2 regions of the Streptomyces sp. G5(2025) genome follow, and region 2 is predicted to be linked to the other one. Evidence: riboswitches for the same ligand, from Rfam matches in the RefSeq annotation. Region 2 holds a riboswitch; the other holds the start of a gene.
The links. Region 2 has a riboswitch for cyclic di-AMP ahead of ACOBQB_RS27585 (M23 family metallopeptidase). Riboswitches for the same ligand answer to the same signal wherever they lie in the genome.
Positions count from the first base shown of each region.

Region 1: linked by a shared signal. The riboswitch ahead of ACOBQB_RS32600 (NlpC/P60 family protein) and the one ahead of ACOBQB_RS27585 (M23 family metallopeptidase) in region 2 are both predicted to bind cyclic di-AMP.

Region 1 is NZ_JBMUZT010000006.1:4,765,045-4,769,508, forward strand. It holds gene ACOBQB_RS32590 (NlpC/P60 family protein) at 1-656, opposite strand, end outside; gene ACOBQB_RS32595 (hypothetical protein) at 1,002-1,355, shown strand; gene ACOBQB_RS32600 (NlpC/P60 family protein) at 1,449-2,687, opposite strand; cyclic di-AMP (ydaO/yuaA leader) riboswitch at 2,696-2,851, opposite strand; gene pcrA (DNA helicase PcrA) at 3,107-4,464, shown strand, end outside.
Region 2 is NZ_JBMUZT010000006.1:3,694,000-3,698,463, forward strand. It holds gene ACOBQB_RS27575 (PrsW family intramembrane metalloprotease) at 1-95, shown strand, start outside; gene ACOBQB_RS27580 (aldo/keto reductase) at 121-1,065, opposite strand; gene ACOBQB_RS27585 (M23 family metallopeptidase) at 1,158-2,252, opposite strand; cyclic di-AMP (ydaO/yuaA leader) riboswitch at 2,264-2,411, opposite strand; gene ACOBQB_RS27590 (PP2C family protein-serine/threonine phosphatase) at 2,643-3,827, opposite strand; tRNA gene ACOBQB_RS27595 (tRNA-Met) at 4,018-4,091, opposite strand; gene ACOBQB_RS27600 (alpha/beta fold hydrolase) at 4,193-4,464, shown strand, end outside.

The DNA of each region.
Region 1 (4,464 bases), 1.1 Mb from region 2:
TTGCCGCCTTGGTCATCGCCCGCCGGCTTCCCGTACTCCACGCGCTGCTCCTCGGTGAGCCGGGCCAGCAGCCGTCTGGCCTCACCGAGCTTGCCGGTGACGGTCTTCTTGTGTTTCCTCAGGTCCGCCTGGCGCGCGCGGAGGGTGGCCAGGCGGCCATCGGCCTCGGTACGCAGCTGGTCCAGCTCCTGGAGCCTCTTGCGTACGCCGCTGAGGGCCGCTGCCTGGCGGCTGCCCGCCCGGTCGGCGAGCGAGGCACGGTCCAGGAACTGGTCGGGGTCGGAGGAGAGCGCGAGCTGCACGGAGGGGTCGATGCCGCCCGCGCGGTACTGCGCTGTGGCGTACGCACCCAGGTCGTTGCGGGCGGCGTTGAGTTTCTCCACCTTGCGGGCCGCCTCGTCGCGCAGCTCGTCTAGCGACTTCTCGACCTTTTCGGCCTTCTCCTTCGCGCCGTTGTACTTCTCGGTGGCGATCTCCGCCTCACGGTAGAGCGTGTCGACCCGGGACTTCACCTCGGCGGGGCTGAGCCGGGGGTCCGCGTGCCCGGAGCCGTCGAACGCGGCCATCGAGGCGGCTCCCGCGAGAGCGAGGGTGGCGGCGGTGCGGGCCGTGTGGCCGCTGAGCGAGCGCTGCCTGGGCTTACGGTGCGCTGCCACGAAAGGGCTCCTTAGCTGGCCGGCGGCGGCCCGCACAGGGGGAGCGGGCCACCGCCGGGTTTCTCGGCGGTGGTGGCCGACTGCCGCCCTGAGCGGGGCGGCGGTGGGGAGCCGGTCACCTGGGGGAGGACGCTAAACCGGGGCGTCACGGTCTGGAGGCGGATTGTGCGCAACTGCCGGGGAATGTCGGAATCGTGACCACGCCTGTTCGCGCCGCTGACGGGTCAGGGGCGCCTTCGCGGACAGCCGTGACCAATGTGGCAGTTTGTGCCCTGTCGGTCCGACGGAAGGTGCTATGGGCCCGCCTGTGAGGGGCGGCACGGGTCCGGGCTAGGCTCCGGCCTCATGGACGTACTCATCCATCTCTTCGTCGGCCTGCACATCATCGGTATCGCTTCACTCCTGGGCGGCTTCCTGACTCAGATGAAGCAGATGGGCCAGGGCACCGCCCGCTTCAGTCCCGCGATGCTGCACGGCGCGCTGGTCATGCTTGTCACCGGTGTGGCTCTCGTGGGCCTCAACCAGGCTGACGACAACCCGGTCAACAACGTCAAGATCGGCATCAAGATGGCCGTGCTGATCGTGATCCTCGCGCTGGTCTACGTGAAGCGGGACGAGGAGAAGACCGACAAGGGCGTGTTCGGCGCGGTGGGGCTGCTGACCACGGCGAACATCTTCATCGCCGCGCTGTGGACCTGATCCTGCGGACGTGCGAACGGCCCTCTACGCGCGCGTGGCCCGCGCTCCCGACGGAGCGCGGGCCACGCGCGCGTAGAGGGCCGTTTTCCGCGGCTACGCCGGGCGCACCACGCTGTGGATCGGCATGGAGCAGATCGACTCGACGCGGATCTTCGCACCCGGCTTCGGGGCGTGGATCATCTTGCCGCCGCCGATGCAGATCCCCACGTGGCTGATGTCGTCGTGGAAGAAGGCCAGGTCACCCGGTTCGGCGTCGGCGGTTTTCACGGTCGTGCCCGCCTTCGCCTGGTCCCATGTGGTGCGCGGCAGAGTGATCCCTGCGGCCTTCCACGCGTCCTGGGTGAGCCCGGAGCAGTCGTAGGAGTCGGGCCCGGTCGCGCCCCAGACGTACGGCTTGCCGATCTGCGCCTCGGCGAACGTGATGACCTTCGCGGCCTTGGTGGCGTAAGTGCCGTCGGTGCGTCCGGAGCCGGAGCCGGAGCCGGTACCGGAGTCCGAACCCGAACGGGTGTCCGTGTCGGAGTCACGGCCAGAGTCAGACTTTGGGACCGCCTCCTCCGCCTTGCGCTTGTGCTCCGCCTCGGCGGCCTCCTTGCGGGCCAGTTCCTCGGCCTTGCGCTTGGCCTCCCGCTCCTTTTTCCGCTCGATCGCGGTGAGCCGGGCCCTCTCCTCGGCGGTCAGCTCCGAGAGCAGCTCGCGCGCCTCGCCCAACTTCCTCTGGACGGTCTGCTTGCTCGTCCTGAGGTCGTCCCGCGAGTCGCTCAGCGTCTCCAGGTTCCGTGCGGCCTTCGTGCGCTGCTTCGTCGCCGACGCCTGCTGCGTCCGGTAGTCGTCGACGGCCTTCTTCTGCCGCTTGGTCAGCCGGTCCATCAGGTGGTTCTGGTCGACGTAACCCTGCGGGTCCTCGGCGAGCATCAGCGTGGCGGTGCGGGAGACGGCCCCGGTGCGGTACTGCGCGGCGGCGAAGGAGCCGAGCTCCTGGCGTGCCTCGTTCAGCCTGCCCGCGCGCCTGGCCACGTCGTCGAGCAGCCGGTCGGCCTTCTTGCGCTGCTTCCCGGTCTTCTCCTTGGCCGCGTTGTACTTCTGGGTGGCCATGCCCGCTTGGTGGTACAGGTCGTCGACCTTCTGCCGCACCTCTTCGAGACTGGGCTTCGCCGGTATGGAGGGCGCCGCCTGCGCGCTCTGTGACAGGAGTGCCACGGAGGTGAGGGCGGCCGTCGTGATGCCGACGGCGGGAGCAGTGCGTACTCCAGGCATCCCGGCCATCCCGGCCATTCCGGTTATTCCTGCTGTTCCGGTTGTCCGGGTCCGCGGTTTGCGGTGCGACGCCAAGGGAGGCGACTCCTTCCGTAGACCGCCTACCGGGTTAGCTGTCGGGTTCGGGCGAGTGGTCCGGAAGGCTGCCCTACAGTCCCGTACTTCGTACGGGACCGATTCACCCCAAGTTTTCGGTGGGTCCCCGGCTCCGAACATGTCGGACTCGGCGGAGGCAGCCCGTTCCCGGCGGGATTCGCCGGTGGGGGGACGAGCGGCCCGCGGGGCACGCTAGCCAACTTGTGTGACGCGTGTGAAGGTTGATGTTCGATATGCCCGATACATTTTCGTTACGTCGCGGGGCTCCTGGCCGGGGCGGGCGGTCGCGTGGCAGGGCGTGACCGGACGCGGGCGGGGCGTAGGCGGGGCGGGTTCCGGAGGAAGGTGGCCGGAACCCGGGGCGGGTTGTCAGTGGGGCCGCCTAGACTCGGGAGGCGATGAGCAGCCTCTTTGATGACAGCTTCCTGGCGGACCTGCAGCCTTCCCGGGCCGCGGGCGAAGAGCCCCCGCCGCCGCCCGAGGACAGTGCTCCGGAACCGATTCCGGACGACCTGTTCAGCGGGAAGTTCGACGTGCCCATGACCCGGGACACGCACTACCGCGACGGAGCCCCGCGCCCGGTCATCGACCCGGCGACGCTCCTGGAGGGGCTGAACGAGAACCAGCGTGCGGCGGTCGTGCACGCCGGCTCCCCGCTGCTCATCGTCGCCGGCGCCGGTTCCGGCAAGACCCGCGTGCTGACCCACCGCATCGCGTACCTCCTCGCTGAGCGCGGTGTGCACCCCGGCCAGATCCTCGCGATCACCTTCACGAACAAGGCCGCGGGCGAGATGAAGGAGCGCGTCGAGCAGCTCGTCGGCCCCCGGGCCAACGCGATGTGGGTCTCGACCTTCCACAGCGCCTGCGTCCGCATCCTGCGCCGCGAGTACAAGAAGCTGGGCTTCACGTCCTCCTTCTCGATCTACGACGCCGCGGACTCCAAGCGTCTGATGGCCCTGGTCTGCCGCGACCTGGACCTCGACCCGAAGAAGTTCCCGCCGAAGTCCTTCAGCGCCAAGATCTCCAACCTGAAGAACGAGCTGATCGACGAGGAGGACTTCGCCGGTCAGGCGGCGGACGGTTTCGAGAAGACCCTCGCCCAGGCCTACGCCATGTACCAGTCGCGCCTGCGCGAGGCGAACGCCCTGGACTTCGACGACCTGATCATGACGACGGTCCACCTCCTGCGCGCCTTCCCGGACGTCGCCGAGCACTACCGCCGCCGTTTTCGGCACGTCATGGTCGACGAGTACCAGGACACGAACCACGCGCAGTACGCCCTGGTGCGCGAGCTGGTCGGCCCCTCCGGAGGCGAGGGCCGTGATTCCGGCGAACCCGGCGAACCGGCCGAGCTGTGCGTGGTGGGTGACGCGGACCAGTCGATCTACGCCTTCCGCGGCGCCACCATTCGCAACATCCTCCAGTTCGAGGAGGACTACACCGACGCCACCACGATCCTCCTGGAGCAGAACTACCGCTCCACGCAGACGATCCTGAGCGCTGCGAACGCGGTCATCGAGCGGAACGAAAGCCGTCGCCCGAAGAACCTCTGGACCAACCAGGGCGCGGGCGCCCGCATCACCGGCTATGTGGCCGACACCGAGCACGACGAGGCGCAGTTCGTCGCCGACGAGATCGACCGGCTCACGGACGCGGGCGATGCGAAGGCCGGCGACGTCGCGATCTTCTACCGCACGAACGCCCAGTCCCGTGTCTTCGAAGAGATCTTCATCCGCGTCGGCCTGCCCTACAAGGT
Region 2 (4,464 bases):
CGCACGCCCCCACTCCGTACGGGCAGCCGCAGTACGGGCAGCCGCAGCCCTATCCGGCGTACGGCCACCCGGTCCACAACCCCTACCGCTCCTGACGCTCCTGACGGCTCCTGACGGCTCCTAGGCGGAAGCCGCCGTCAGCGCCGACAGCTCGGCGTCCGTCAGTTCGAGGTCCGCCACCGCCAGTAGCGCCGGCAGCTGCTCGACCGTGCGCGCGGAGGCGATCGGCGCCGCCACGGTGGGCTGTGCCGCGAGCCACGCGAGGGCCACGGTCGCGACCTGGGCGTCATGTGCCCCGGCGATCTCGTCGAGCGCCGCGAGGACCCGGTCGCCGCGCTCGGTGCCCACGTACTCCTCCACCCGGCTGCTGCGCGCGCTCTCGACGCGCGTGCCGGGGCGGTACTTGCCGGTGAGGAAGCCGGAGGCGAGCGCGTAGTACGGGACGGCGGCGAGGCCGGAGCGCGAGGCGACCTCCTGGAGCCGGCCCTCGTAGGTGTCGCGGGAGACGAGGTTGTAGTGCGGCTGAAGCGCGACGTACCGCGTCAGGCCTTCGCGGTCGGAGAAGTCGAGGGACTCCTGGAGCCGCTCGGGCGTGATGTTGGAGGCGGCGATGGCGCGCACCTTGCCGGCCGCGACCAGCTCGTCCAGCGTCCCGATGATCTCCTCGACGGGTACCGACGGGTCGTCGTAGTGGGTGTAGTAGAGGTCGATGTAGTCCGTGCCCAGGCGGCGCAGGGAGGCGTCGGCGGCGCGCTTGATGGTGTCCGGGGCCAGGCCCTGGTACTCCGGGTGGGCGCCGGCCTTCGTGGCCACGATGACGTCGGAGCGGTTGCCGCGCTCGGCCAGCCACTCGCCGATGAGGGTCTCGGACTCGCCGCCCTTGTTCCCCTCCACCCAGGCCGAGTACACGTCGGCCGTGTCGATGAAGTTGCCGCCCGCCGCGGTGTAGGCGTCGAGGACGGCGAAGGACGCGGTCCGGTCGGCCGTCCAGCCGAAGACGTTGCCGCCGAGGGAGAGCGGGAAGACCTCAAGGTCGGATGAGCCAAGCGTACGAAGAGAAGTCATGCGTTCCTCAACGAGCATGAGGAAAACAGCATTCCGGTTGCTCCCCCAAATGAACGTCAAGCCTCCAAATGAACGTCAAGCCTCCGGCCCGGTCAGGGGTTGAGGCCCTTGCTCTGCAGCCAGGCGAGCGGGTCGACGGTGGAGCCGCCCGCGGTGTGGACCTCCATGTGGAGGTGCGGTCCGGTGACGTTGCCGGTCGCGCCCACGCGCCCGATGACATCCCCGGTGCTGACCTTCTGGCCCGCGCCGACGGTCATCGAGGACTGGTGGCAGTACCAGACCTCGGTGCCGTCGTTCAGCTCCAGGACGGTGCGGTAGCCGTACGCCCCCGCCCAGCCGGCCTCCTTGACGGTGCCGGTGTGGACGGCCTTGAGCGGGGTACCCGTCGGTGCGGCGAAGTCGAGACCGGTGTGGTGCCCGGAGGACCACATGGAGCCGGCGACACCGAAGTGGGACGTGATGGTGTACGAGGAGGTGGGCAGCGCGTAGCTCTTGGCGAGCTTGGCACGGCGCTCGGCCAGCGCCTTGGCCTCGCGTGCCTCCCGCTCCTTCTTCTTCTTGGCGGCGGCCTGGGCGTCGGCCTTCCGCTCGGCCTGCTTCTGCTGGGCGGCGGCCTCCTCGGCGGCCTTCTTGACGGCGGCCTCCTCGGCCGCGGTCCGCACCGCGTCGTCCGCCTGGTCCTGCTGGTTCTCGGCCTGCTGCATGATGCGGGCGCGCAGCGCCTCGCCCGCGTCGGTGGCGCCCTGCTGGGCGTCGGTGTGGCTGACACCGGCGGCGGTCAGCGGGGCGGCCGCGGTGACGGTCTCGGGGCCCGCGGGCGCCGCGGAGTCGTCGGAGATGAGGGAGCCCACGCCGGGCAGGGACTCGGCCTCGGGCAGCGAGTCGGTGACGGCGCCCAGGTCGGGCATCGAGATGGAGACGGGCGCCTTGCCGTCCTGCGCGGTGGCTATGCCGCCCGCGCCGACGGCGGCGATGACGCCGACACCCAGCACGGTGGAGCTGCGGGCGAGCCCGCCACCGCCCTTCTTGTGCACACGGTGCCTGCCGCGGACGGGACGGACGGACTCCTCGGTGGGATTCCATTCCTGCCAGGTCTCCTGGCCCTGCCAGGTCTCCTGGTCGTATCCACCGAAGTCGTCGTCATTCGGTATGTACGCGGCTTGGGGGGCAGGCCGGTTGGACGCCACTGGGGCGCACTCCTTTCCTTCCTTCTCGCCTACCGGGTTAGCTGACGGGTTCGGAGCAGGAAGGTCTCCTACGGACCACCGGCACGGATGCACAGGTGCCCGATTCACCCCAAGTTGGTGGTTCCCCGGCTCCCTTGCGGGATTAGGCGTGTGCGCACGGAGCCGTCTCTAGTGACGGCTGGGACGACCGCGCTGCGTTATCGAACGTTAATAGACAGTGGTGCCGTATTCCAAGCTGTTCCGTTTGATCATTAACACCCTCGGCCGGTACTTACGGGACACAGAGAGGGAAAACAGGGCGAGTTGACCTCTCGTCATCTCGCGAATGCCGACGGCCGGAACCTTATATTCCCTTGACATGACGTCACTAGCCTTGCTCAGGGCTGCACTTCAGTCACGGCCAGTGACCCCTCCAGTGGTCCTCCCAGTGGCCCTCACCCCGCCCGCCGTCTTCCCGTCCCCGGTCGTCGGCCGCCGCACCGCGAGCAGCGCCATGTCGTCCGTCGCCGCGCCCCCGGTGTGCCGTCGTACCTCCTGCGTGAGCGTGGCGAGCAGCGTGTGCGGACCCTCGCGGCCGGGGAAGATCCGGCCACCGAGCCGGGCCGCCGGGTCGTAGAAGGACCCGGTCGCGTCGCGCGCCTCCGACAACCCGTCCGTGTAGAAGAGCAGCATCGCGCCGGGCGGGAACTCCGACTCGTCCGCCCGGTCCGGCCACGCCCCCAGCTCCCCCATGCCGAGCGGCAGCGCGGGCTCGCTCGGGGAGAGCACGCACAGCCGCCCGTCGCCCCGCAGCAGCAGCGGCTCCGGATGCCCCCGGTTCACCAGTCGTACGCAGCCCTCACTGAGCCGGATCTCCGCGAGGACGGCGGTGGTGAACCCCTCGAAGGCGTCGAGCCCCTCCCGGCGGGTGCCCTCCCGCGCGAGGGCCCGCTCCAGGCGCTGCGCCACCGCCTCCAGGGTGGTCTCCTGCTCGGCGGCCTCACGGAAGGCGCCGATGACGACGGCGACGGCGGCGACCGCTCCCATGCCCTTGCCGCGGACGTCGCCGACGATGAGCCGTACGCCGTGCGGGGTGTCCTGCACGGCGTACAGATCGCCGCCGATGAACGCGTCGGCCTGCGCGGCCTCGTACCGCGCCGCGAGGTCGAGGCCGCCGATGCGGGGGTCGGGCTGCGGCAGGACGGCGCGCTGGGTGGCCTCGGCGATGGAGCGGGCGATGGCGAGCCGGTCGTTGCTGCGGCGCACCACGCGGTTGATGAAGACGGCGAGGGCCGCGACGGTCGCCACGGTGAGCAGTTCGGTGACGGCCTCGACATGGCCGCCGGCCGAGTTGCCGTAGTGCAGCACGATGACCGCGGCCGAGGCCGCGACACCGGTCAGGACGGTGCTGAGCAGCGAGTAGAAGGGGGCGGCGATCAGTGGGGCCGCCGTGAAGAGCGGGGCGGCGGTGAACTCGGGCGGGGTCAGGACGTCGTACCCGACCCCGACGACCAGGAGCAGGACGGGCAGGACGCGTACGAGGATCCGCTCGTGCGCGGTGGCTCCGCTGCCCCCGGTACCTCCACGCTGCCCCACCGCTTGTCTCCCGCCGATCCCGCGCCCATCGCCGCGCTGCACCCAGGCTTCCTGGAGCGGGCCTCGGGTGCGAGCCGGTGTGGGCCGGACGGGTGACGGGGGCGTGGGGGCGAAGGCGTGAGAAGGCCCCGGAAACACCGAAGGCCCGGAGTCAGTGAGTGATCACTGACTCCGGGCCTTCGGCCTTCAGTAGCGGGGACAGGATTTGAACCTGCGACCTCTGGGTTATGAGCCCAGCGAGCTACCGAGCTGCTCCACCCCGCGTCGGTAAACACAACAGTACGCCATCCGAGGGGGTGAAGCGAACCAAGGGCCTTCGGATGCCGCTTGACCCTGACCGTGCGTCAACGTTGCAGCCTCGTCGCATGACGGACAACAGCACTTCCCCGGCCCGGTTCGCCCCGCCGGTCGGAGGGTTCGAGGAGATCGACGGCCGCCGCGTCTTCGTGCACCGGTCGGGCGGCGGCGGACCGGCCGTCGTGTTCCTGCCGGGGGCCGGCGCGGTCGGCCTGGACTATTTCGGCGTGCAGCAAGGCGTCTCGCGGTTCACCACCGCCGTGGTGTACGACCGCGGCGGCACGGGCTACAGCGACCCGCTGCCGCTGCCGCGCAGCGCCGCCGAGGTCGCCGCGGAACT